DNA from 4 places in the Arthrobacter sp. Soc17.1.1.1 genome. Region 4 is predicted to be linked to each of the others. Evidence: riboswitches for the same ligand, from Rfam matches in the RefSeq annotation. Region 4 holds a riboswitch; each other region holds the start of a gene.
The links. A riboswitch is a leader RNA that binds a small molecule or an ion and turns the genes downstream of it on or off. The one in region 4 is predicted to bind cyclic di-AMP.

Region 1: linked by a shared signal. The riboswitch ahead of V6S67_RS10810 (NlpC/P60 family protein) and the one ahead of V6S67_RS02710 (NlpC/P60 family protein) in region 4 are both predicted to bind cyclic di-AMP.
Region 2: linked by a shared signal. The riboswitch ahead of V6S67_RS01525 (LysM peptidoglycan-binding domain-containing protein) and the one ahead of V6S67_RS02710 (NlpC/P60 family protein) in region 4 are both predicted to bind cyclic di-AMP.
Region 3: linked by a shared signal. The riboswitch ahead of V6S67_RS15405 (M23 family metallopeptidase) and the one ahead of V6S67_RS02710 (NlpC/P60 family protein) in region 4 are both predicted to bind cyclic di-AMP.

What each region holds. Positions count from the first base shown of each region.
Region 1 is NZ_JBAJII010000001.1:2,323,592-2,328,970, forward strand. Features, by position in the region: gene V6S67_RS10795 (alpha/beta fold hydrolase) at 1-134, shown strand, start outside; gene V6S67_RS10800 (NAD-dependent epimerase/dehydratase family protein) at 131-1,099, shown strand; gene V6S67_RS10805 (VOC family protein) at 1,119-1,538, opposite strand; gene V6S67_RS10810 (NlpC/P60 family protein) at 1,675-2,517, opposite strand; cyclic di-AMP (ydaO/yuaA leader) riboswitch at 2,520-2,696, opposite strand; gene mutM (bifunctional DNA-formamidopyrimidine glycosylase/DNA-(apurinic or apyrimidinic site) lyase) at 2,850-3,812, opposite strand; gene rnc (ribonuclease III) at 3,813-4,544, opposite strand; gene rpmF (50S ribosomal protein L32) at 4,613-4,816, opposite strand; gene V6S67_RS10830 (YceD family protein) at 4,819-5,379, opposite strand, start outside.
Region 2 is NZ_JBAJII010000001.1:307,772-313,150, reverse strand. Features, by position in the region: gene V6S67_RS01540 (aliphatic sulfonate ABC transporter substrate-binding protein) at 1-452, shown strand, start outside; gene V6S67_RS01535 (ABC transporter permease) at 449-1,327, shown strand; gene acs (acetate--CoA ligase) at 1,369-3,270, shown strand; gene V6S67_RS01525 (LysM peptidoglycan-binding domain-containing protein) at 3,372-4,346, opposite strand; cyclic di-AMP (ydaO/yuaA leader) riboswitch at 4,352-4,562, opposite strand; gene V6S67_RS01520 (hypothetical protein) at 4,656-4,883, opposite strand; gene V6S67_RS01515 (glycoside hydrolase family 6 protein) at 4,947-5,379, opposite strand, start outside.
Region 3 is NZ_JBAJII010000001.1:3,335,916-3,341,294, forward strand. Features, by position in the region: gene V6S67_RS15400 (diacylglycerol/lipid kinase family protein) at 1-352, shown strand, start outside; gene V6S67_RS15405 (M23 family metallopeptidase) at 398-1,522, opposite strand; cyclic di-AMP (ydaO/yuaA leader) riboswitch at 1,778-2,003, opposite strand; gene V6S67_RS15410 (siderophore-interacting protein) at 2,166-3,218, opposite strand; gene V6S67_RS15415 (ABC transporter ATP-binding protein) at 3,215-4,162, opposite strand; gene V6S67_RS15420 (FecCD family ABC transporter permease) at 4,165-5,136, opposite strand; gene V6S67_RS15425 (FecCD family ABC transporter permease) at 5,235-5,379, opposite strand, start outside.
Region 4 is NZ_JBAJII010000001.1:573,323-578,701, reverse strand. Features, by position in the region: gene mobA (molybdenum cofactor guanylyltransferase) at 1-536, opposite strand, end outside; gene V6S67_RS02720 (HNH endonuclease) at 533-1,030, opposite strand; gene V6S67_RS02715 (NlpC/P60 family protein) at 1,264-2,121, opposite strand; gene V6S67_RS02710 (NlpC/P60 family protein) at 2,147-3,004, opposite strand; cyclic di-AMP (ydaO/yuaA leader) riboswitch at 3,010-3,162, opposite strand; gene V6S67_RS02705 (metal-dependent transcriptional regulator) at 3,405-4,103, opposite strand; gene serC (phosphoserine transaminase) at 4,347-5,379, shown strand, end outside.

The DNA.
Region 1 (5,379 bases), 1.8 Mb from region 4:
GCGTGGACCTCGCGGCCGTCATCGCGGTGCCGGCGCTGCCCGTGGACGTCCGCCACAACGCGAAGATCGACCGCGCCCGGATCGCCGCGTGGAGCGGCCGCTTCCTGTCCGGCGGGCGGGCGGGCTCCCTGTGACGGTCCTCGTGACCGGCGCGAGCGGCATGCTCGGGCGCGCCGTCGCGCAGCACCTGATCACCGACGGGCACGACGTGCGGTGCTTCCAGCGCCGCCCCTCCGGCGTCCCGGGCGCGCAGGACTCCCTCGGGTCCATCGAGGATCCGGACGCCGTCACGGCCGCGGTGCGCGGCTGCACGGCGGTGATCCACCTGGCGGCGAAGGTCTCCTTCACGGGCGCCGCGGCGGACTTCGACCGCGTCAACGTCGAGGGCACGAGGCGCCTGCTCGACGCGGCGCAGGACGCCGGCGTGACAGACGTCGTGCAGGTCTCCTCCCCCTCCGTCGCGCATTCCGGCTCGTCCCTCGTCGGCGCTCCCGCCGGCCCCGCCGATCCTGCCTCGGCGCGCGGCGACTACGCGCGCACGAAGGCAGCCGCGGAGCTGTTGGCCCTCGGCCGCTCCGGGCCGGGGTTCCGCGTCGCCGCGGTGCGCCCGCACATCGTGTGGGGTCCGGGCGACACGCAGCTCGTCGAGCGCGTCATCGACCGTGCGCGCCGCCGGCGCCTGCCCCTGCTCGACGGCGGCACCGCCCTCATCGACACGACCTACGTGGACAACGCGGCCTCGGCGATCGTCGCCTGCCTGCGGCGCATCGAGGCCGCCCGGGGGCAGGCGTTCGTGGTCACGAACGGCGAGCCGCGGCCCATCGCGGAGCTCCTGGCCGGGATCTGCCGAGCAGGCGGGGTGGCGCCCCCGGCATGGTCCGTTCCGGGAGCGCTCGCCCGCGGCGCGGGGGCCGTGATCGAGCGCGCCTGGCTCGCCGCGGGCCGCACCGAGGAGCCTCCCATGACCCGTTTCCTCGCCGAACAGCTCTCCACCGCGCATTGGTTCGACCAGCGGCGCACGCGCGAGGTCCTCGGGTGGGAGCCGGACATCGGCATCGACGAGGGCTTCGAGCGGCTGGCCCGCCACTACGCGCGCTAGGGGCTGCGGAGCGACGCGGTCAGGCGCCGCGTGCGGCCAAGACCTCGAGATAGTGCGGATTGTGCATGAGGCCGAGCACGTTGCCGAACGGGTCCACCACGGACGCCGTCGTGAACCCGCCGGTCCCCCGTTCCGTCACCGCCTCGTACTCGGTGGCGCCCAGCCGGAGCAGCCTGTCCAGCGTCCCGGTCAGGTCGTCGACGTGCCAGAACATGACGGCGCCACCCGGGCCGAGGGACGCGCCCGGCGGGCCGTACCTCCGGTCGATGAACCCGAGCTCGTCCTCGTCGTCGCCCACCCGGAACTCGAGGTAGGCGGGAGGGTCGGGCGGCGGCGGGAACGCGTAGTACGGCTCCATCCCCAGCACGTCCGTGTACCAGTTCCGGGCGGCGGCGAGATCGTCGGCGTAGAAGGTGACGGTGGCGAATCCTCGAAACATGGGTGCTCCTCCGGGTAGGGGTGACCCGCCGGAATGTACACCCGAACCCGGGTACGGCAAAGGGCGGGGTGCTCGGCACCCCGCCCTTCCTGCGTCGCTACCGGCCTTCGCCGCCGGTCTGCACCGCCCGTCCGCCTTAGCGGGTGTAGTAGCCGTCCACGGCCATGACGCCGACCGGGTGCACCTGCGTGCCCTGCGACGGGTTCAGCGCGCTGACCATCTGGCCGTTGCCGAGGTAGATGCCCACGTGGCTGCCACCGTTCTGGCTCACCAGGTCACCCGGCTGGGGGTTGCTGGTGGGCCGCAGGGCGGCGAACTGAGCCCACGTGGTGCGGGGCAGGCTGATGCCCTGCTGGGCGTAGACCCACTGGACGAAGCCGGAGCAGTCCCAGGCGCCGTAGGAGGTGCCGCCGTAGACGTAGCCCGAGCCGACGCCCTGCATCGCCGTGCCGGCGATGCCGGAGAGCGAGGCCGCCCTCGGCGCGATGGAGGCGGCTGACTGCGTGCTGAGTCCCGTGGAGTTGCCCGGGGCCGCCGTGGTGCTCGCGGGGACGGCCTGGACCGACACCGACTGGGCGGAGTACTGCTGCGGAGCGGACTGCTGCGGGGCGATGGAGCCGCCCAGCGAGATGGCCTGGCCGGGGTAGATGACCGAGCTGTAGCCGAGGCCGTTGGCCGCGAACAGCGTCTCGAGGCTGACGCCGTGCGAGGAGGCGATGCTGCCGAGCGTGTCGCCGGCCTGCACGGTGTAGGTGCCTGCCGCGGTGGTGCTCGCTGCGGACTGCTGGGTGTCGATGCTGATCTCGCCGGCTGCGCTGGCGGGCAGTGCCGCACCGAACAGGAGGCCGGACGCGGTGACGACGACCGCGGCGGGCTTGCCGGCGACGGACGCGGTCGCGGTGACGGCGCGGGAGGCGGTGACGAGGGGGTTGGTGCGCGTGGGGACTGCCCGGTGGCGCGCGGTATGGCTCTTGGACATGCTGTTGCCTTTCCCAATGCCTGCGAAGTTAGCTGTCGGGTTCGGATGGGACATCCGGACACGCACCTGCCGACCATTGCCCCCAAGCTGGTCGACGCGTGTCTTTACCCCTAGGACTCGTCGAAGAGTCCGCTACTGGTTCCCCCGCCCCTGTCGAATGGTTTGTGCGAACGGTCCATCCTCATCGACAGGGTTCGGCAGAAAGAGGATGGGCGCCCCGCCGTGGTGGCGCGGGCACGGCTTCCACGGTACGCGAGGGGTCCCGGATTGTCACGTTTGGATCACGAGGGAAAGATCACGTCCCGCATCACGTCCTGCACTCCCCGGGAGGGCTACATCCTCGCGTTGCGCGGTCTCGGCTGGCAGTGCGGGCAGAGGTAGGAGGACCGGTTCATGAAGGACTCCCGGCGGATCAGCGTGTGCCGACCCTCGGCCGCGCACCGGCGGCAGGGCTGCCCGGCACGGCCGTAGGCCTCGAGGTCCCGCGCGAAGTAGCCCGAGGCGCCGTTGACATTCACGTAGAGCGCGTCGAAGCTCGTGCCCCCGGCCGCCAGGGCGCGGGTCATGACGTCGGTGGCCGCCTCGACGATGCGCTGGGTGTCCGGGCGCCGCAGCGTATCGGTGGGCCGGGCGTAGTGGAACCGGGCCGCCCACAGGGCCTCGTCGGCGTAGATGTTGCCGATGCCGGAGACGAGTCCCTGATCGAGCAGCGCGCGTTTGAGTCCGGTCCTGCGCGTGCGGAGGCGTCGGTGGAAGGCCTCGGGGTCGAATGCGGGGTCGAGGAGGTCGCGTGCGATGTGCGCGGCCTGATGCGGCACGAGGGGCAGGCCGCCCTCGCCCAGCCCTCCCGGGTGGCCGTCCCCGGTGGGCTGCAGGTCGGCGACGAACATGCCGCCGAAGATGCGCTGGTCCACGAAGCGCAGCTCGGCGGGCAGCGGTACGCCCTCCTCGTCGAGCGCGGCGGAGAGGGTCAGGCGTACCTTGAGGTGCTTCTCGCGCGGCGCGGCGGGCTCCTCGATGAGGAGCTGCCCGCTCATGCCGAGGTGCGCCATCAGGGCGACATGCGGCGGGGCGTCCGCGCCGGCGGGGTCCGCCAGGACGAGCCAGAGGAACTTCCCGCGGCGCACCACATCGGTGACGCGCGCCCCGGTGACGTTGCCGACGAAGTCCTCGACGCCGTCGACGTGCCGCCGGAGCGACCGGGGGTCGACCACCTCCACGTCCTCGATGGTGCGTCCGGTCACCCAGCGGGCGAGGCCGCGGCGGACCACCTCGACCTCGGGCAGTTCAGGCACTCAGGAGCCGTCGAGCGCGTCGGTGGGGTCTCCGGTCCCGTGCACGGACCCGGCCCCTTCGGTGAGCAGCTTCCAGGACGCCGCCGCCGCGGCCTGCTCGGCTTCCTTCTTCGACGGTCCGTGCCCGGAACCGTAGCCGACGCCGCCGATCAGCAGGCGCGCCGTGAAGGTGCGGGCATGGTCGGGGCCGGTGCCCTCCACCTGGTAGTCGATGAGCCCGAGCCGCCGGCCGGCCGCCGTCTCCTGGATGCGGGTCTTCCAGTCCGTACCCTCGCCGAGGACCGCGGAGTCGCGGAGCAGGGGCCCGATGAGCCGCATGACCATGGCACGGGCGGTCTCGATGCCGTGGCTGAGGTACGCGGCGCCGATCACGGCCTCCATCGTGTCCGCGAGGATCGACGCCTTGTCCCGCCCGTTCGTCAGCTTCTCGCCCTGCCCGAGCAGCACGTAGCTGCCGAGGTCGAGGGTGCGTGCGACGCCCGCCAGGGCCTTGGTACTGACGACGGCGGACCGCCGCTTGGCGAGCTCGCCCTCGGACAGGCCCGGGTTGTCCCGGTACAGGGCATCGGTGACCGAGAGCCCGAGCACCGAGTCGCCGAGGAACTCGAGGCGCTCGTTGGTCGGGATCCCGCCCTTCTCGTAGGCGTAGGACCGGTGGGTCAGGGCAAGACGAAGCGTCTCGGTGTCGATATCGACACCGAGACGCTTCGTGAGTTCTTCTGTATTCTTCACAACCGCATCAGCCGGCGCATCGGTCGGGGTACCCGCCGGCGCTCGCACGCGGCGGGACGGATCCGATGTCAGACGTCGGCGACCTTGCGTCCCTTGTACTCCAGGAACAGCGGCGTGCCGGCCGAGTCGGTGACAACCTTGGCCTGGTGGGCGAGGCTGTAGGTGACGCGACCGTTCTCGAGGGTCTTGACCAGCTTGGGGGCGGTTGCCTTCCACTGGGACCGGCGTGCACGGGTATTCGCGCGGGACATCTTCCGCTTCGGGACAGCCACGGCTAACTCTCTTCTCTCTCGTCTGACTCTGACTTTGGTGCCGCGTCGTTCTCTGCGGCGGTGCCGGTCAGCCCGGCGAGGGCCGACCAGCGAGGGTCCAATACTTCATGGTGGTGGTCCGGATCGTCATTGAGCCGGGCTCCGCATTCGGAGCACAGACCTTTGCAATCCTCCCGGCACACCGGCTGGAATGGCAGCGACGTGACCACTGCATCCCTCAGCACGGGTTCCAGATCGACCGAATCGTTCTCCACCCTGTGCTGTTCCTCGTCCTCCTCCACCGACAGCGACTCGGAGTCGCTGTAGAAGAAGAGTTCCTGGACATCCACGTCGTGCTCGTACCGCAGTGGCTCCAGGCAACGGCCGCACTCGCCGGTTACTTCGACGTTCGCCGTTCCCGACACCAGGATCCCCTCGTGCACCGATTCGAAGCGCAGATCGAGCTCCATGTCGGAGCCCTCCTGCACGCCGATCAGGGCGACACCGAAATCCTTGGGTGCCGGCACATGTTCTTCGACTGTCCGCATGCTGCCCGGACTGCGTCCGAGATCCTTGACGCTGAA
Region 2 (5,379 bases), 270 kb from region 4:
CGTGGTCGGGTCTCGACCCGATCATGGCCGCCGCGGAGCAGGACGGCGCCCAGCTGTTCTTCCGCGACATCGACTACAACACCTACGGTTTCCTCAACGCCACCGAGGACTTCCTGACCGAGAAGCCGGACGTCGCGCAGACCGTGGTCGACGCCTACGAGAAGGCGCGCGCCTGGGCGAAGGAGAACCCCGAGGAGACCGCCGCCATCCTCGCCGAGGTCGCCGCGATCGATCCCGCCATCGCGAACTCCGTCATCATCGACCGGACCAACCTCGATGTCGACCCGGCCCCGGGCGAGGCCCAGCGCAGCGTCCTCGAGAAGATCGGCCCCGTCTTCGTGGAGACCGGTGACGTGCAGAGCCAGCAGCAGATCGACGACGCCCTGGGGTCCCTGTTCGACGCCTCGTTCGTCGAGAAGGCCGACCCGGCGTCCATCGGATCCGCCTCATGAGTGCTGACCACCTGACGGGGCGCAGTGCCGTCCCCCTCAGCAAGGAGGGCCTCGCGTCCACCGGATCTCCGCTCACCGGTTCGGACGGGGGCGGCAGGACTCCGGGCAGGACCGGCACGGCCGGTCGGCGTGTGGTCATCATCCTGCTCGGGCTCGTCGTCCCTGTGCTGATCCTGCTCGCCTGGCACCTCAGCACCGCCTCGGGGTTCTTTCGGCCGTCGCAGCTCCCCTCGCCGGCGTCGGTGCTCGCGGCCGCGGTCGACCTCGTGGAGCGTGGTCAGCTGGCCACGCACATCCTGATCTCGACGCAGCGCGTGGTCCTCGGGTTCCTCATCGGCTCCGTGCTCGGCGTGCTGGCGGGCGCCCTGCTGGGCCTGTCACGCATCGCGGACGTCCTGCTCACCCCGACCGTCGGCGCGCTCCGGGCCGTGCCGTCCCTGGCGTGGGTCCCCCTGCTGGTCCTCTGGATCGGCATCAACGAGGACTCCAAGGTCACCCTGATCAGCATCGGCGCGTTCTTCCCCGTGTTCACCACGCTCTACCTCGGGCTGCGACACGTGGACCGCAACCTCGTCGAGGCGGCGCGGGCCTTCGGCCTGAACGGCGTCCGTCTGCTGACCACCGTGCAGCTGCCCGCCGTGGTGCCCGCCCTGTTCTCCGGCCTCCGCCTGGCCCTCGCGCAGTCCTGGCTGTTCCTCGTCGCCGCGGAACTCATCGCCTCGTCGATGGGCCTCGGCTTCCTCCTCACGGACTCCCAGCAGACGGGCCGCGTGGACCGCATCATCCTGGCGATCATCCTGCTGGCCGTGATCGGCAAGACCACGGACGCGCTCCTCGGCGTCGCCGAGCGCTGGGCGGTGCGCCGGTGGGCGTGAGTGCGACGGCGCCGGGCACGACGGCGGTGGAGGGGTCGGCGATGCCGCAGGACGAGGCCGACCGCCTCGCGTTCTGGGCGGCGCAGGCACAGCGGCTCGAGTGGGACACCCCGTGGGACACCCTGCACACGTTCAGGAAGGCCGCTCCGCAGGAGGACGGGACGCTCAGCGTGCCCGTCATCGAGTGGTTCGCCGGCGGTACGCTCAACGTCGCCGTGAACTGCGTGGACCGGCACGTCCGGGCCGGCAACGGCGACCGGGTGGCCCTGCATTTCGAGGGCGAGCCGGGTGACCGCCGCAGTGTGACCTACGCCGAACTGCAGGACGAGGTGTCCCGCGCCGCGAACGCACTCCTCGGGCTCGGCATCGGGGCGGGCGACCGCGTGGTCGTCTACCTGCCCGTGCTCGTCGAGACGGTGGTCATCACGCTCGCCTGCGCCCGGATCGGGGCCGTGCACTCGCTCGTGTTCGGCGGGTTCTCGGCCGAGGCGCTCCGCTTCCGCGTCGAGGACACCGGCGCCAGACTCCTCGTCACCACCGACGGCCAGTACCGCCGGGGCGCCGCCGTCCCGGTCAAGGACAACGCGGATGCCGCCGTCGAGGGTGTGGACAGCATCGAGCACGTCCTCGTGATCCGCCGGACGGGCTCCGCCGTCGCATGGACCGGAGGCCGCGACGTCTGGTGGCACGACGTCGTCGACCCGGCCTCACCGCACCACGCGCCGGAGGCGTTCGACGCCGAGGCGCCGCTGTTCATCATGTACACGTCGGGGACCACCGGGAAGCCGAAGGGCCTCGTGCACACCTCGGGCGGCTACCTCACGCAGGCGTCGTCGAGCTTCGAGCACCTCTTCAGCAACCCCGATGCAGCACGCCGGGACGATGACGTGCACTGGTGCACCGCCGACCTGGCCTGGGTCACCGCGCACACCTACGAGCTGTACGGGCCGCTCTCGAACGGCGCCACGCAGGTCATCTTCGAGGGCACCCCGAACACGCCGCACCCCGGCCGGCACTTCGAGATCATCGAACGCTACGGCGTCACGAGCTACTACACCGCGCCCACCCTGGTCCGCTCGCTCATGGGCTGGTTCCCCGACGGGGTCCCGCGCGGCTACGACCTCTCGAGCATCCGCGTGCTCGGCACGGTGGGCGAAGCCGTCAACCCCGAGGCATGGCGCTGGTTCCGGCGGCACCTCGGCCGCGACGAGGTGCCCGTCGTCGACACCTGGTGGCAGTCGGAGACCGGTGCCACGGTGCTCTCGCCCAGCCCCACCGACACCGGGTTCAAGCCCGGCTGCGCGGCACGCGCCCTGCCCGGGGTGAGTACGCGCATCGTGGACGAGGACGGCCGGACCGTCCCGCCCGGCGAGCAGGGGCTGATCGTGGTCGACCGGCACGGGCCCGCCATGGCCCGGACCGTATGGGGGAACCCGCAGCGCTACCTGGACGCCTACTGGCGGCAGTTCGCGCGGCAGGGCTGGTTCCTCGCGGGTGACGGCGCCCGGTACGACGACGACGGCGACACCTGGATCCTGGGCCGCGTGGACGACGTCATCAACGTCTCGGGGCACCGCCTGTCCACCATCGAGATCGAGTCGGCGCTGGTGGCCCACCCGCTCGTCACCGAGGCGGGTGCCTGCCCCGTCCCTGACCCGCTGACGGGCCACGCCATCGCGGCCTTCGTGGTGCTCGCGGCGGGCGCGGACCCGGAGGTCGACGTCGCCGCGGTGCTGCGCGCCCACGTGGCCGAGGCCATCGGTCCGATCGCGCGGCCCTCGGCCGTCGTCGTCGTGCCCGATGTCCCGAAGACGCGCTCCGGGAAGATCATGCGGCGCCTGCTCACGCAGCTCTACGAGGGCGCGCCGCTCGGGGACACGACGTCCCTGCAGAACGAGGGGTGCATCCCCGGGATCCAGGACGTGCTGGCCGCGCGGACCTGACGGGGTCCGCCCGGCACCCGCTGTCCCCGTCGTTAACGGAAGGAAGCGGCAGGCGCCCCGTCCAAGCACCTGCCGCTTCCCGTGTGTGGTCCGTCCGGGTGTTACACCCGGACGAAGGCTGCTCCCGGGAGGTCCGAGAGGGGGTGCTGCATGGTCAGGTTCGAACCGTTCATGCCGCTGCTGATGACCTGTCCGCCACCGGCGTAGATGGCCACGTGGCCACCGGTGATGACGATGTCCCCGGGGGCGGGGGTCGCCACGACCGTGCCGAACTGGAAGAACTGCGCCGGGCCGAGGTCGCCTGCGGCGATACCTGCGGCGCGCAGCGCGTTCTCCACGAGCACGGTGCAGTCCTGGACGGCGCCGGCTGCAAGCTGCGCCTGCGCCGAGGCCAGGAGGGTCGCACCGACGCCGCTGGCTGCCGGGGCGACGGGAGCCGAGGCCAGGTAGACACCCGAGCCCGGGGCCGTCGAGACGGCCGGGGCCGGAGCCGGAGCCGGGGCCGGGGCCGGAGCCACGACTGCCGCCTGCTGCACGACGGGCGCGGGGGCGACGGCCGCTGCCTGCTGCACGGGAGCGGCAGGAGCGACGGCGACAGGGACGGAGACCGTCTGCGCCGGGACCGATCCAGCCGCGGGGATCGCGATGGAATCACCCGGGAAGATGATCGATGCCAGGGAGAGCCCGTTGGCCGCGAGGACCGCGGTCAGGTCGGCACCGTAGCTGGCGGAGATGGCGCCGAGGGTGTCCCCTGCGACGACCGTGTGGGTCGCACCGGTCGCAGCTGCTGCGGGAGCGGCGGGAGCTGCTACTGCAGCGGGAGCGGCCGGAGCTGCTACTGCTGCGGGAGCGGCCGGGGCTGCCACGGCGGCGGGAGCTGTCGTGCCCTGGTCCGAGTAGGTGCCGGCGTTGGCGGTGCCGACGGCGCTGAGCGCGAGGCCCGACGTGACGGCGGCGATGGCAACGGGACGGCCGATCATGGTGGCGTGGGCCTTGGCGGCACGGGACAGGCCCTGCAGCGCGAGATTGCCGTCGATATCGGCACGGTGGCGCGCCGAAGAGATGTTTCGTGACATGGATGTATACCTCTCCCATGCCTGCGGGGTGAGCTGTCGGGTTCGGATGGGAGTCACCCGGTCGCGCGCATCACCTCATCGGCGTGCGCAGTGCGACTTAACCCCAAGGACGTCGGCAGTCAGAACTGCGCGTCCACTGGAACTGTGGTTCCCCCGTCCCCGCCGTGGTGATTGCGAACGTATCCCGGACGACGGCAGGGCTCGGCATTTCCGTCCAGGAGCACCCCTCATAGGCGGAGGCACCAGAAGAACATAGCCACTGCTCGAAGGGTTTGTCACATTCGCGTAACGGCGGTTATCCTGCCCCTCCTACGAGGCCGATCGCCACCGGCGGAGGGCGAGCACGGTGCCTGCAACGGTGAGGACGAGCAGGACGGACTGCTGGAGATAGAACCGGGGGCCCACTCCGGAGTCCGCGCTGGTGGCCGCCGCGAGGAGGCTGCTGGACAGAGCGGCGATCAGCGCCACGCCGACGCAGAGCAGTGTGCCCCAGAACCTCCGCTCGTGCGCACGCTGCGCGTTCTTCCAGCTCTCCATGTCCTTCAGCCTAGGCGGCAGGGGTGTGCGCGGCGTCCTGTGACCGCGCACACCCCTCGTGCATCAGCGCCGGGCGGGGGCGCCGGCGTTCCTGATCAGGTCGAGCGCCTGCTCAGGGAACCAGCCGCCGGCCGCGGGGTCCACACGATTCCACTCGGGATCGACTCCGCCGTTGGTCGTCAGGCCGCGGCTGCACTCGCCGTCCGACTCGCCGGGCACCTTAATCCACAGGAAGGCGTCGGCGAGGTCGTTGCCCGTGTTCGCGGTGGGCGTATGCCCCAGTCCGCGAGCCGGAGGATTGCACCAGACCTGCGGATCCGGGTAGGTGGCCGTCGGCACCCACGGCCCGCGGCCGTTGCGGCTGGTGTCGATCACGAAGTGCGCCAGCTCCTCCGACGTCGGCGCGTTGCGGGCACCCGCCACGTTCTGGGCGTACCACGCGTCCGTCAGGCCCCACGTCGAGAAGTCCGAGGGTGAGGCCGGGTAGAACTGGCTC
Region 3 (5,379 bases), 2.8 Mb from region 4:
GGGCGGGAACTGCGGGAAGATCATGGGCGGCCTGGAGATCTTCCCCGGCGCCAGGATCGACGACGGCCTCATGGACCTCATGACCGTGGCCCCCAAGGGCAGGCTCGGGTGGCTGGCCGTCGCGGGCAAGCTGGTCGCGCGCGGCAAGGGCAGGAGCAAGGACCCGTCGCTGGAGTACTTCCAGTGCCGCACCGCCGAGATCACGCTGCGTGAACCGCTCGAGGTGCAGCTCGACGGCGATGCCCTCGGCACGGCGACGCACATGGCGTTCGAGGTCAAGCCGGACTCGCTCCGCCTGCGGATGCCGCTCGGCTACAAGGACCCCGCCGTCGTCAGCGAACCGCTGCCCTGACGGGACCCGGGGCAGCGGCGGCCCCCGGGCCGGCGGTGCCTCCGGTCACAGCCAGGGCTGCGGGTCGACCTTCTCGTCGTTGACCAGGACCTCGAAGTGGAGGTGGCACCCCGTGGAGTTGCCCGTACTGCCGACGGCGCCGAGGAGGTCTCCGCGCTTCACGGTGGTGCCGGCCGGCACGTCGAGGGCGCTCAGGTGGTTGTAGGTGGTCTTCAGCCCGTCGCCGTGGTCGATCAGGATGCGCTGCCCTCCGCCGTAGGCGTGCCAGCCCGAGTCGACGACCGTCCCGGCGTCCGCGGCCTTCACCGGGGTGCCGCAGGCGCTGGCGTAGTCGACGCCCGTGTGGAGCTCCGTCCCGGAACCGCCCAGGGGATTGACCCTGTACCCGAAGGTCGAGGCGACCTCCGGGTTCTCCACCGGGGCGCTGAAGGCCTTGCGTTCCTTCGCTGCCGGTGCTAGGGACGCCGAGAGCGCCCGCGCACTCGCGATGCTCGGGGCGATGCCTTCGGCGGCGGGACCCGCGGCCTCGAGGCCGAAGGTGACCGTGGCTCCTGCGGGCGCGGTGACGGCCTGCGGGACGCCGGATGCGACGGCAGCCTCCGCACCACCGGCAGGGGCCGGGGCCGAGGTGGCCGACGGCGCGACGGCGCCCATCAGCAGACCGGCCGAGGCAAGGACGATACCGGCGGTGGCGGCGTTGTCCCGCAGGCGGGTGAACGACGTCGGGAGGGCGTTCCGGGCTGCCGTCCGGCGGGTCGCGAGAGCACGTGCGTCCGTCCGTCGCCGGGCCGACGACGGCGTGCGTCCGCTGCTGCGGACGCTGCGGCGCGACGGCAGGGCCACAGGGGCGGAGGCGGAGGCGTCGTCGGAGGCATCGGAGGCATCGGAGGCATCGGAGGCATCGGAGGCATCGGAGGCATCGACGGCAGCGTCATCGACTGCGGTGGCAGGTGCGGTGGCGTCGGTGGCATCGGTGGCAGTTGCGTCGGTGGTGACAGCGTCATCGGTCGCGACAGCGTCATCGGCGGGTGCCTCCTGGGCGGCCCGCTCCCGGGCGCGGAGTTCGCGGCGGGTCAGCGGGGCGGGGGGACGCGGCGCGTCCCCGGAAGGAGTCGGGACGGCAGAGGGCACGGACGCATCGGGTCCCGTCTCCACGGATTGCGGCTCCATGGGCGCGACGGCACGCGTCGGTGCCGGGATGGACGGGGCAGAAACGGACGGCGCAGGAACGGACGGCGCGGGAACGGGCTGTGCGGCCGGCAGGGAGGCCGCGAAGAGGGGGCTGTGCGCGGGGTGAGGCTGCGAACGCAGCGAACGACGGTTCGGCGGAGGGGTGTGCGCAGGGAGCTGCGGCATCGCGTGGTGCTGGTCCGGGCGGGCGTCGGACGCTCGACGGCGCCCGGACATGAGCGTCTGGGTCAACTGCATACCTCTCTCACACGCCCGCGAAGTTAGCTGTCGGATTCGAGCAAGAGTTGACTCGGCCCCCACGGCGCGGCCCTCGGTGCTGCAGAAGCGCAGGAAGGGCCGTGCTGTCGACTATGCGTGAGGGCTTCACCCCGAGGCGGCTCGTGCCGCCGGAATGTGGATCCTCCACCCCTGTCACAGGTTGTCCAGGCGGTCCGCTGACAGGGTTAGGCGTGCGGACCTGAATTCCACGATGGAGCTTGACTGCTCAAACAGTAGGCGAGGAAAGGCGTAGTTACAATTCCGTTATCCACCCTGTGGACAATTCGTGCAATACTGCCCTCTGCCACCAGTAATCCTGAGGAAATGTGCGGCAGAACTTGAGTTCCGGCCGCGGGAAGCGCTGTCAGGACAGCTCCGCCCGACCCTTGCGCCAGTACCCCATGAAAGCAACCTGTTTCCGGTCCACTCCGACGTCACGCACGAGGTAGCGGCGCAGGCCCCGGACCACGGCGGCCTCGCCCGCGATCCAGGCGTAGAAGGGCTGGGTGCCCGGAGGCCGTTCCGGGTTGACGGTCGATTGCACGATCGCCGCCTCGAGCAGCTGCGGTGTCTCCCAGAGGATGGTCCTGTCGATGTCCACGTCCTCCGGCTCGCTGCCACCGCTGGCGGCGACCTCCCCGGAGAGGGAGACCCACCCCGGCAGCCGCACCGCGTTCCGGACGGCGGTCTCCAGCAGCTCCCCGTGGGGGCGGCGGCCGCGGGCCAGCCAGGTGATGGAGACCGAGGAGCGTGTGCCGATGTGCTGGATGTCCGCGCCGTCCGGCACCTCAAGGAACGCGTGGCCGCTGATGTCCTCGGGGAGCGACTCGAGGATGGCGCTGATCGCGGGCACCGCGGTCTCGTCGCCGGCGAGGAGCACGTGCTGGGCGAGGCCCGGGCTCCACTCGATGCCCCCGTAGGCACCCGCCGTCGCGCACTGCGCGGCGGCGGAGTTCGGTCCGATGACGCACACCCGGTCCCCGGGCCTTGCTGCTGCCGCCCATTCGGATGCGGGGCCACCACGGCCGTCCTCGTCGAGGTGCATCACGAAGTCCACGTCGATCTCCGGCTGCGGACCCGAGCAGCGCGAGTCGCGCACGGTGTAGGTGCGCATGGAGCCGCGCTCCTCCGCGTCCATGCCGAGCCACAGCTGGTACCAGCTGGACGCGGCGCCACCGCGCATCATGCCCGCGATGTCCGGGCACGCGCGTCCGGCGGACGGGATGACGATCTTGATCCGGAGGTCGAGGGTGTCCCCCGCGACGCCGAAGGACTCCAGGCATGCGCCGCCGAAGGTGATGCGGCGGAAGTTCGCGGTGAGGTCCTGCACGGCCGTGACGACGACGTCGAACGCCAGCACCATGGGCTCGGTGTCCGCCGCGGTGCGTCGGGCAGTCCTCTGTGTCACATCGGTCATGATGCCTCCATGCGTGCCGGGACGATGTCCTGGGGGTTGGATCGGTAACCGCGTCCCGGCTCACGGCCGGGAGCGGGAGTACTGGCGGGAACGGTTGCGGGAGTGCCGGCGGGCACGGCTGCGGGCGCGCCGTGGTGCCTGCCGACGGGAACCACCATCGGCGTGCCGGACACGGGGTCCTGGATGATCCGGCAGTCGAGGTGGAACACACCCGTCACCGTCTCCTCGGTGACGACGGCGGACGGCGCGCCTTCGGCGACGATCCGGCCTTCCCGCATGGCGATCAGGTGGTCCGCGTAGCGCGCGGCCAGGTTGAGGTCGTGCAGCACCATGACCACGGTGGTCCCGGAGCGCCGGTTGAGGTCGGTGATGAGGTCCAGTACCTCGATCTGGTGGGTGACGTCGAGGAACGTGGTGGGCTCGTCCAGCAGGAGGATCCCCGTCTGCTGGGCGAGCGCCATCGCGATCCACACGCGCTGGCGCTGCCCGCCGCTCAGCTCGTCCACGGTGCGGTCCGCGAGGGACAGCGTGTCGGTGGCCTCCAGCGCGCCCGCCACGGCGGCGTCGTCCTCCGGGGTCCACTGGCGGAACCAGCCCTGGTGCGGGTAGCGGCCGCGGCCTACGAGATCGGCGACGGTGATGCCGTCGGGGGCCACCGGGGTCTGCGGCAGGAGCCCGAGCAGGCGTGCGACGGCCTTCGTGGACTGGGTGGCGATGTCCGCGCCGTTGAGCAGCACGGTGCCCTCGACGGGCTTGAGCAGGCGTGCGAGCCCCCGCAGCAGCGTCGACTTGCCGCACGCGTTGGCGCCGACGATCACCGTGACCTTCCCGGCGGGCAGCGAGAGCGAGAGCCCGTCGACGACGGTGCGCTCGCCGTAGGCGAGCGTGATCCCGGCGGCGGACAGCGAGGCCGCTCCCGTATCGATCGGTGGGCGTGGAGCCATGGTCAGCCTCCCTGGCCGGAGCGGTTGGCGGTGGCGAGCAGCCACAGCAGGAACGGCGCGCCGAGGGCGCCCGTGACGATGCCGACCGGCAGCGACGTCCCGGGCACGAGGTTCGCGGCGACGAAGTCCGCGCCGAGCACGATGACCGCGCCGACGAGGGCCGCCATGGCCAGCGACGGTCGGTTGCCGAGCAGGCGGCGGGCGATCGGCCCGGACAGGAACGCCACGGAGGCCACGGGGCCGGCGGCGGCGGTCGCGACGGCAGCGAGGGCCACAGCGGTGGCCATCAGCCCCAGACGGGACGCCTCGACGCGGATCCCGAGCCCCGCGGCGGCGTCGTCGCCCAGTTCCAGGCCGCGGAGGCTGCGCGCGAGGACCGCAGCTGCGGGCAGCAGCACCACGAGCGCGCCGACCAGCACGGTGGCGCGGTCCCAGGTGCTGGAGTTGAGCGAACCGCCGAGCCACAGCACGGCCTCGCTCGCCGTCCGCAGGTCCGTGCGGGTGATGAGGAAACTCACCACGGCGTGCAGCACCGCGGCGAACCCGATCCCCACGAGGATGAGCCGGTACCCGGCCACTCCCCCGCGGCGCGAGACGAGGTAGATCGCGGCCGCGACCATCAGCGCGCCGAGCAGCGCCGAGACGGACACGGCGGCGCCCGCGGCACCGAACAGCACGATCACCGTCACCGCGGCCGCACTCGCGCCGTAGCTGATGCCGATGATGTCGGGACTCGCCAGGGGGTTGCGCAGCATCGTCTGGAAGACGGACCCGGCGATGCCGAACGCCACACCGATGAGGAGCCCGATCACGGCCCGCGGCAGCTTGTTCTCCAGGACGATGAAGCTCGCCCCCGGGATGTCCGCGCCGCCGAGGATCCGGAAGAAGTCGGGGATGGTCACGGTGTAGGAGCCGAGGAGCACGTCCACGGCGAACAGCACCACGACGACGGCGGCAGCCGTGGCCAGCCGCAGCCCCGCGCTCCTCCGGCGACGGGCACGGGTGGCGGTGAGGTGCTCGGTGGGACGCAGCGGGCGTGCGGTGTCGGTGGCAGCGTGCTCGATCGACGCGCTCACAGCTGGGCCATCCGCCGGCGCCGCACGAGCCAGATGAAGAAGGGCGCTCCTACGACGGCGGTCATGATGCCCACCTGCACCTCGCCGGGCGGCAGGACCACGCGGCCGAGGACGTCCGCGCCGAGCAGCAGCACCGGTCCG
Region 4 (5,379 bases):
CTGGTGCTCACACTAGCAAGGAGGCTTCGCATCGAGAGGTTGTCGGCGGACCCGCGGGCCAGCACGGCATCGACGGCGGCGGCGAGGTCGTCGGTGCGGTACAGCGCCGCCAGCGGCTGGTCGCGGCCGCCGTCGACCGCCACCAGCGAGGTGTCGCCGCCCTCGGCAGCCTCGGCGAGGAGGAGTGCGAGCAGCTCACCGACGCGGGGCATGTCGCAGGCCACGACGGCGCACCACGGCGCCGCGGGCCGCGTCGCGGCGCGGTCGGACGAGGCGCGGAACGCGGCGACGACGGCGGCGGCCGGCCCGGCGAAGGCAGGTTCCTCCCGGACGAACGACGCTCGGCGCGTCGCGGGGCGGTCGTCGGGCACGGGCCCCACGACGGTCAGGTGCAGGGCCGAGGCGAGAGCGGTGCAGGTGCGCTCGAGCAGGGTCTCGCCGTCGAGCACCAGGCCGGCCTTCGGGACGCCGCCGAGGCGGGTGGAACGGCCCCCGGCCAGGACGACGGCGTCGAACGGCGGCGCGCCCGGGGTCACGCGGCGTTCTCCGCGAGGAACTCGCTCCACTGCGGTGCCGGTTTCTCGAGTTCTCGGATCTGCCACTGCGGCCCGCGGGGCGGACGTGGGACCACCCTCAGCTTCCAGCCGAGGCTGCTGAGCGTCTTGTCGCCCTTGGCGTTGTTGCACGTGAGGCAGCACGCCACGAGGTTCTCCCAGGTGTCGGCGCCGCCCTTGGAGCGCGGCTGCACGTGATCGATGGTCGAGGCGGTCTTCCCGCAGTAGGCGCATAGGTGGTTGTCGCGGCGCAGGACCCCGCGTCGCGTGGCGGTCACGTCGTGCCGGTACGGGACCTTCACGTACCGGTTGAGGAGGATCACCGACGGCCGGCCCAGCACTTCCGTCGGTCCGACGACCGGATCGTCGTCCTCGGCGACGACGCTGGCCTTGCCCGTGAGCACAAGCACCAGTGCCCGGCGGAAGGTGACCACCGCCAGTGGTTCATACCCTGCATTCAGAACAAGAGTGCGCATGAACAAAGCCTCGATGCTGACCTGTTCCCGCAACCGGTTGCCATCCCGGGGTTCGGGAGACGTGCTTCGGATTGACACTGCAAGGGTAAGCAAAACACACGCAGGCGGCTAATCGTCGGCATTCCGCGGCGCGCATGTGGCGCACAGCCGGATCTGCTACCCGCTCATGCCGGGAATGCACGGGAGGACCGGCACATGGTGCCGGTCCTCCCGTGATCGTCTCCGTCGGCCGGTCAGCCGCCGACGCGGATGTACACGCCGCCCGAGCCGAGCTCGGCGGGGGCGATGACCGTGGAGTTGCCGTTGAACCCACCGTGGACGGCCTGGCCGCCGCCGATGTACACGGCGATGTGGGCCATGCCCATGCCGCCGTCGGCGTAGTAGATGAGGTCACCGGGGATGGCCTCGCCGGCGCTGACCGTGCGTCCCAGGGAGAGGTATCCTGCCGGCCAGCCGTGGAAGTTGATGCCCGCGGCGGCCAGCGAGTTGCTGGCCAGGCGGGTGCAGTCCTGGGTGACGCCCAGCTGGCCCTTGGCCGCTGCGGCGATCGTCGCGGCGACGCCCGACGACGCGGCGGGAGCCGCGGGGGCTGCCGGTGCCGGGGCCGGGGCGACCGGAGCAGCGGCTGCTGCCGGTGCGGCGACGGGTGCCGGTGCGGCGACGGGAGCTGCGGCCTGGACGGCCACGGGGACCTCGACGGCGGCGACGGGAGCCGGGGCGACGGGCGCTGCGGCCACCGGGGCCTCGACGACCGGCGCTGCGGCGACGGGCTCCTGGGGGGCGACGACGGGCTTCGCGTTGACCTTGACCGCGGTCCTGTTGAAGGAGACGACGGGCTCGGCGGGCGCGACGACGGCGGTGCGGGCCGAGGCGAGGGAGATGCTGGACGCGGCGACGTCGCGCTGGGGCTGGACGTCGGCTGCGTTGGCGGCGACGCCGCTGGAGAGGACGAGGCCCGAAGCGGCGACGATGACGGCGGCCTGGCGGCCCATCCCGGTCGCGTTCGAGGTGACTGCTCTGGCGAGCTCCGAGAAGCCGGCGGCGGACCGCGCTTCTGCTCTGTGGCGTGCGGGCATGACGGATGAAGGCATGGGGGATAACTCCGGGTGTGGGTTTCTAGCGGACGCGGACGAAGCTGGCGCCGGGCAGGTCGGACAGGGAGTGGAGGCCGGTGTTCATACCGTTCAGGCCGCCACTGATGACCTGGCCGTTGCCGACGTAGATGGCCACGTGGCCGCCGGTGATGACGAGATCACCGGGCGCAGGGCTCCCGACGACGTCGCCGAACTGGAAGAACTGGCCCGGGGCGAGATCGCCCACGGACTTGCCGACCGAGCGCAGTGCCTTCTCGACCATGGCGGTGCAGTCCTGGGCCACGCCGATCTGGGCGTACGCCGAGCCGACCAGGCCGGCAGCGACGCCGGAGGACGGGGCGGGGGCAGGAGCGGGCTGGGGAGCCGCGGGGGCCGGTGCGACGGCGGCGGGCGCTGCGGCAGGTGCCACGGGAGCCGGCGCTGCGACGGGAGCGGCGACGACAGGTGCTGCCGCCGGGGCGGGTGCGGCCGGCGCTGCGACCGGGGCGGGAGCGACGGCGACGGGTGCTGCGACCGGGGCCGGCGCGGCGGGTGCCTGCTCCTCGACGACGGGCGCAGGTGCCTCGACGACGGGTTCGGGGGCGGCGGTGACCTCGACGGCCACGCGGTCGAAGGAGACCGTGGCGGTGGCGGGGACGGTGACCTCGGCCGAGACGACCCGGCTCACGGTCAACGCCGTGGAGGAGGTTACTTCACGCTCTGCGGGGGTGGCGCCGTGGGCCGGGAGGCCGGCTGTGAGGACGAGGCCCGAGGCGGCGACGATGACGGCTGCCTGGCGGCCGACCGATCCGGCGTTCGAGGTGACTGCAGTGGACAGGTTCGTCAGCGCGCTGACGTTCCGGGCCGCACGGTGGCGGCCCAGTGAAGAGCTATTGGACACGTTGGATTGCCTCTCCCAACGCCTGCGAGGTGAGCTGTCGGATTCGGATGGGAGTCACCCGGCCACTGCGTGAAGCAGCGACTTAACCCCAAGGATTTCGGTTACGAAACCCAGAAATTGGTTCCCCCGCCTCTGCCATGCGATGGTGCGGACGGACCTCGAGCAATGGCAGAGCTAGGCGATTTGCAGGAGGGTGCCGGATCTAGAGCGAATTTGGCACGAGATGAAAGCTACAACAAAAACACCCGTTTGTCACGTTACGATCACGGAATGGTGTGTTCTTGGTGACGACGCCGACTCCAGGGACCGCCTGTGCACCGGCGTGGTGGCGCTTCGGGACCCGGCGGATCCGCCGGCCGGCGCCGCCTGACGGCGACCCCAGGCGGCGACCCCGGCGCCCTCAGGCAGCGACGGAGACGAACACGTGCGAGGCGACCTCGGGCGGCAGTTCCAGGGCGCCCTCGACCCCCGGCACACGGACGGACACGTAGTCGCCCACGGATTCGAGCGTGAGCTGCGCTCCGGGGCGGAGGCCGCCCTCGTCGAGCTGCGTGAGCAGTTCAGGATCCACCTGGATCGGCTCGGCGAGGCGCACCAGGGTGACCTGATTCCCGGGCGCATACGTGCCCATGGCGGACAGCAGGGTCACCACGCCGTCGGTGAACCGCTCGGACTCGACCCCACCGATGGCCGCGAGGCCGGGGATCGGGTTGCCGTACGGCGATTCGGAGGGCTTGCCGAGGAGTTCGTAGAGCCGCCGCTCCACCCGCTCGCTCATCACGTGCTCCCAGCGGCAGGCCTCGTCGTGGACGTAGGCCCAGTCGAGGCCGATGACATCGCTGAGCAGCCGCTCCGCCAGACGGTGCTTCCTCATGACACCCGTGGCCCTGTGGCGGCCCAGTTCGGTGAGCTCGAGGTGCCGGTCACCGGAGACGACCACCAGACCGTCACGCTCCATGCGGCCGATGGTCTGCGAGACGGTCGGGCCCGAGTGGCGGAGGCGTTCGGCGATGCGCGCGCGGAGGGCGACGATGTTCTCTTCCTCGAGTTCAAGGATGGTCCGCAGGTACATCTCGGTGGTGTCGATGAGGTCCGTCATGCGGTTCAGCTCCTTGGTGCGGTGCGGGTGCGCGGCTGGAATGCCTCACGCCGGTGAGGCAGGCCAAAGCCGCCACGGACTGCTCCGCCCCACGCCTCCCAAGGTTAACCCATGGCGCATTGGCCCCGGCAATCGGGCGGAACGCCGTCGGGGCGGCTTCCCGCGGCCGGTTAACAAATGGAGGGCCCGGGACCGCTGGGGCAGAATGAGGCCGTACCTGCCGCCCAACAGCTGGAGCATCGCATGAGTGACTCGCCCCGCATCCCCGACCACCTCCTGCCCTCGGACGGCCGTTTCGGCGCGGGCCCGTCGAAGGTCAGGAGCGGCCAGGTGGACGCCCTCGTGGCGGCGGGTCGGTCCCTGCTCGGGACCTCGCACCGGCAGGCCCCTGTCCGGGACCTCGTCGGCCGGGTGCGGTCGGGTCTCAGCACGTTCTTCGGCGCCCCCGACGGGTACGAGGTGGTCCTCGGCGTCGGCGGATCCACCGCATTCTGGGACGTCGCCACGTTCGGGCTCGTCGAGCGGAAGGCGCAGCACCTGTCCTTCGGCGAGTTCGGCTCGAAGTTCGCCTCCGCGACCGGCAGGGCGCCGTTCCTGGACGCGTCCTCCGTCATCACGTCGGAACCCGGCACGCGGCCGGACCCTGTCGCGGAGGCCGGCGTGGACACCTACGCCTGGCCGCAGAACGAGACGTCCACCGGTGTCGCCGCTCCGGTCCGGAGGATCGACGGCGCCGACGACGGTGCACTCGTGGTCGTCGACGCCACGTCGGCCGCCGGCGGCCTCGACGTGGACGTGGCGCAGGCCGATGTCTACTACTTCGCGCCGCAGAAGAACTTCGCGTCCGACGGCGGCCTGTGGCTGGGACTCTTCTCCCCCGCCGCACTCGAACGCGCCGCGCGGATCGATGCCGGCGACCGTTGGATCCCGGATTTCCTGAACCTCCAGACCGCCATCGACAACTCGCGCCTGAACCAGACCTACAACACGCCGTCGCTGTCCACGCTCGTGACGCTCGACGCGCAGGTGCAGTGGCTCAACGCGCAGGGCGGGCTGCCCTTCGCGGCCGCACGGACGGCGGATTCGGCGGGGCGCCTGTACCGCTGGGCCGAGGCGTCCGCCGTCGCCCGCCCGTATGTCGTCCGTCCCGAAGACCGCTCGAACGTGATCGTGACCGTGGATTTCGACGACGCCGTGGATGCAGCACGCATCGCCGCGATCCTCCGGGCCAACGGGATCGTCGACGTGGAGCCCTATCGCAAGCTGGGCCGCAACC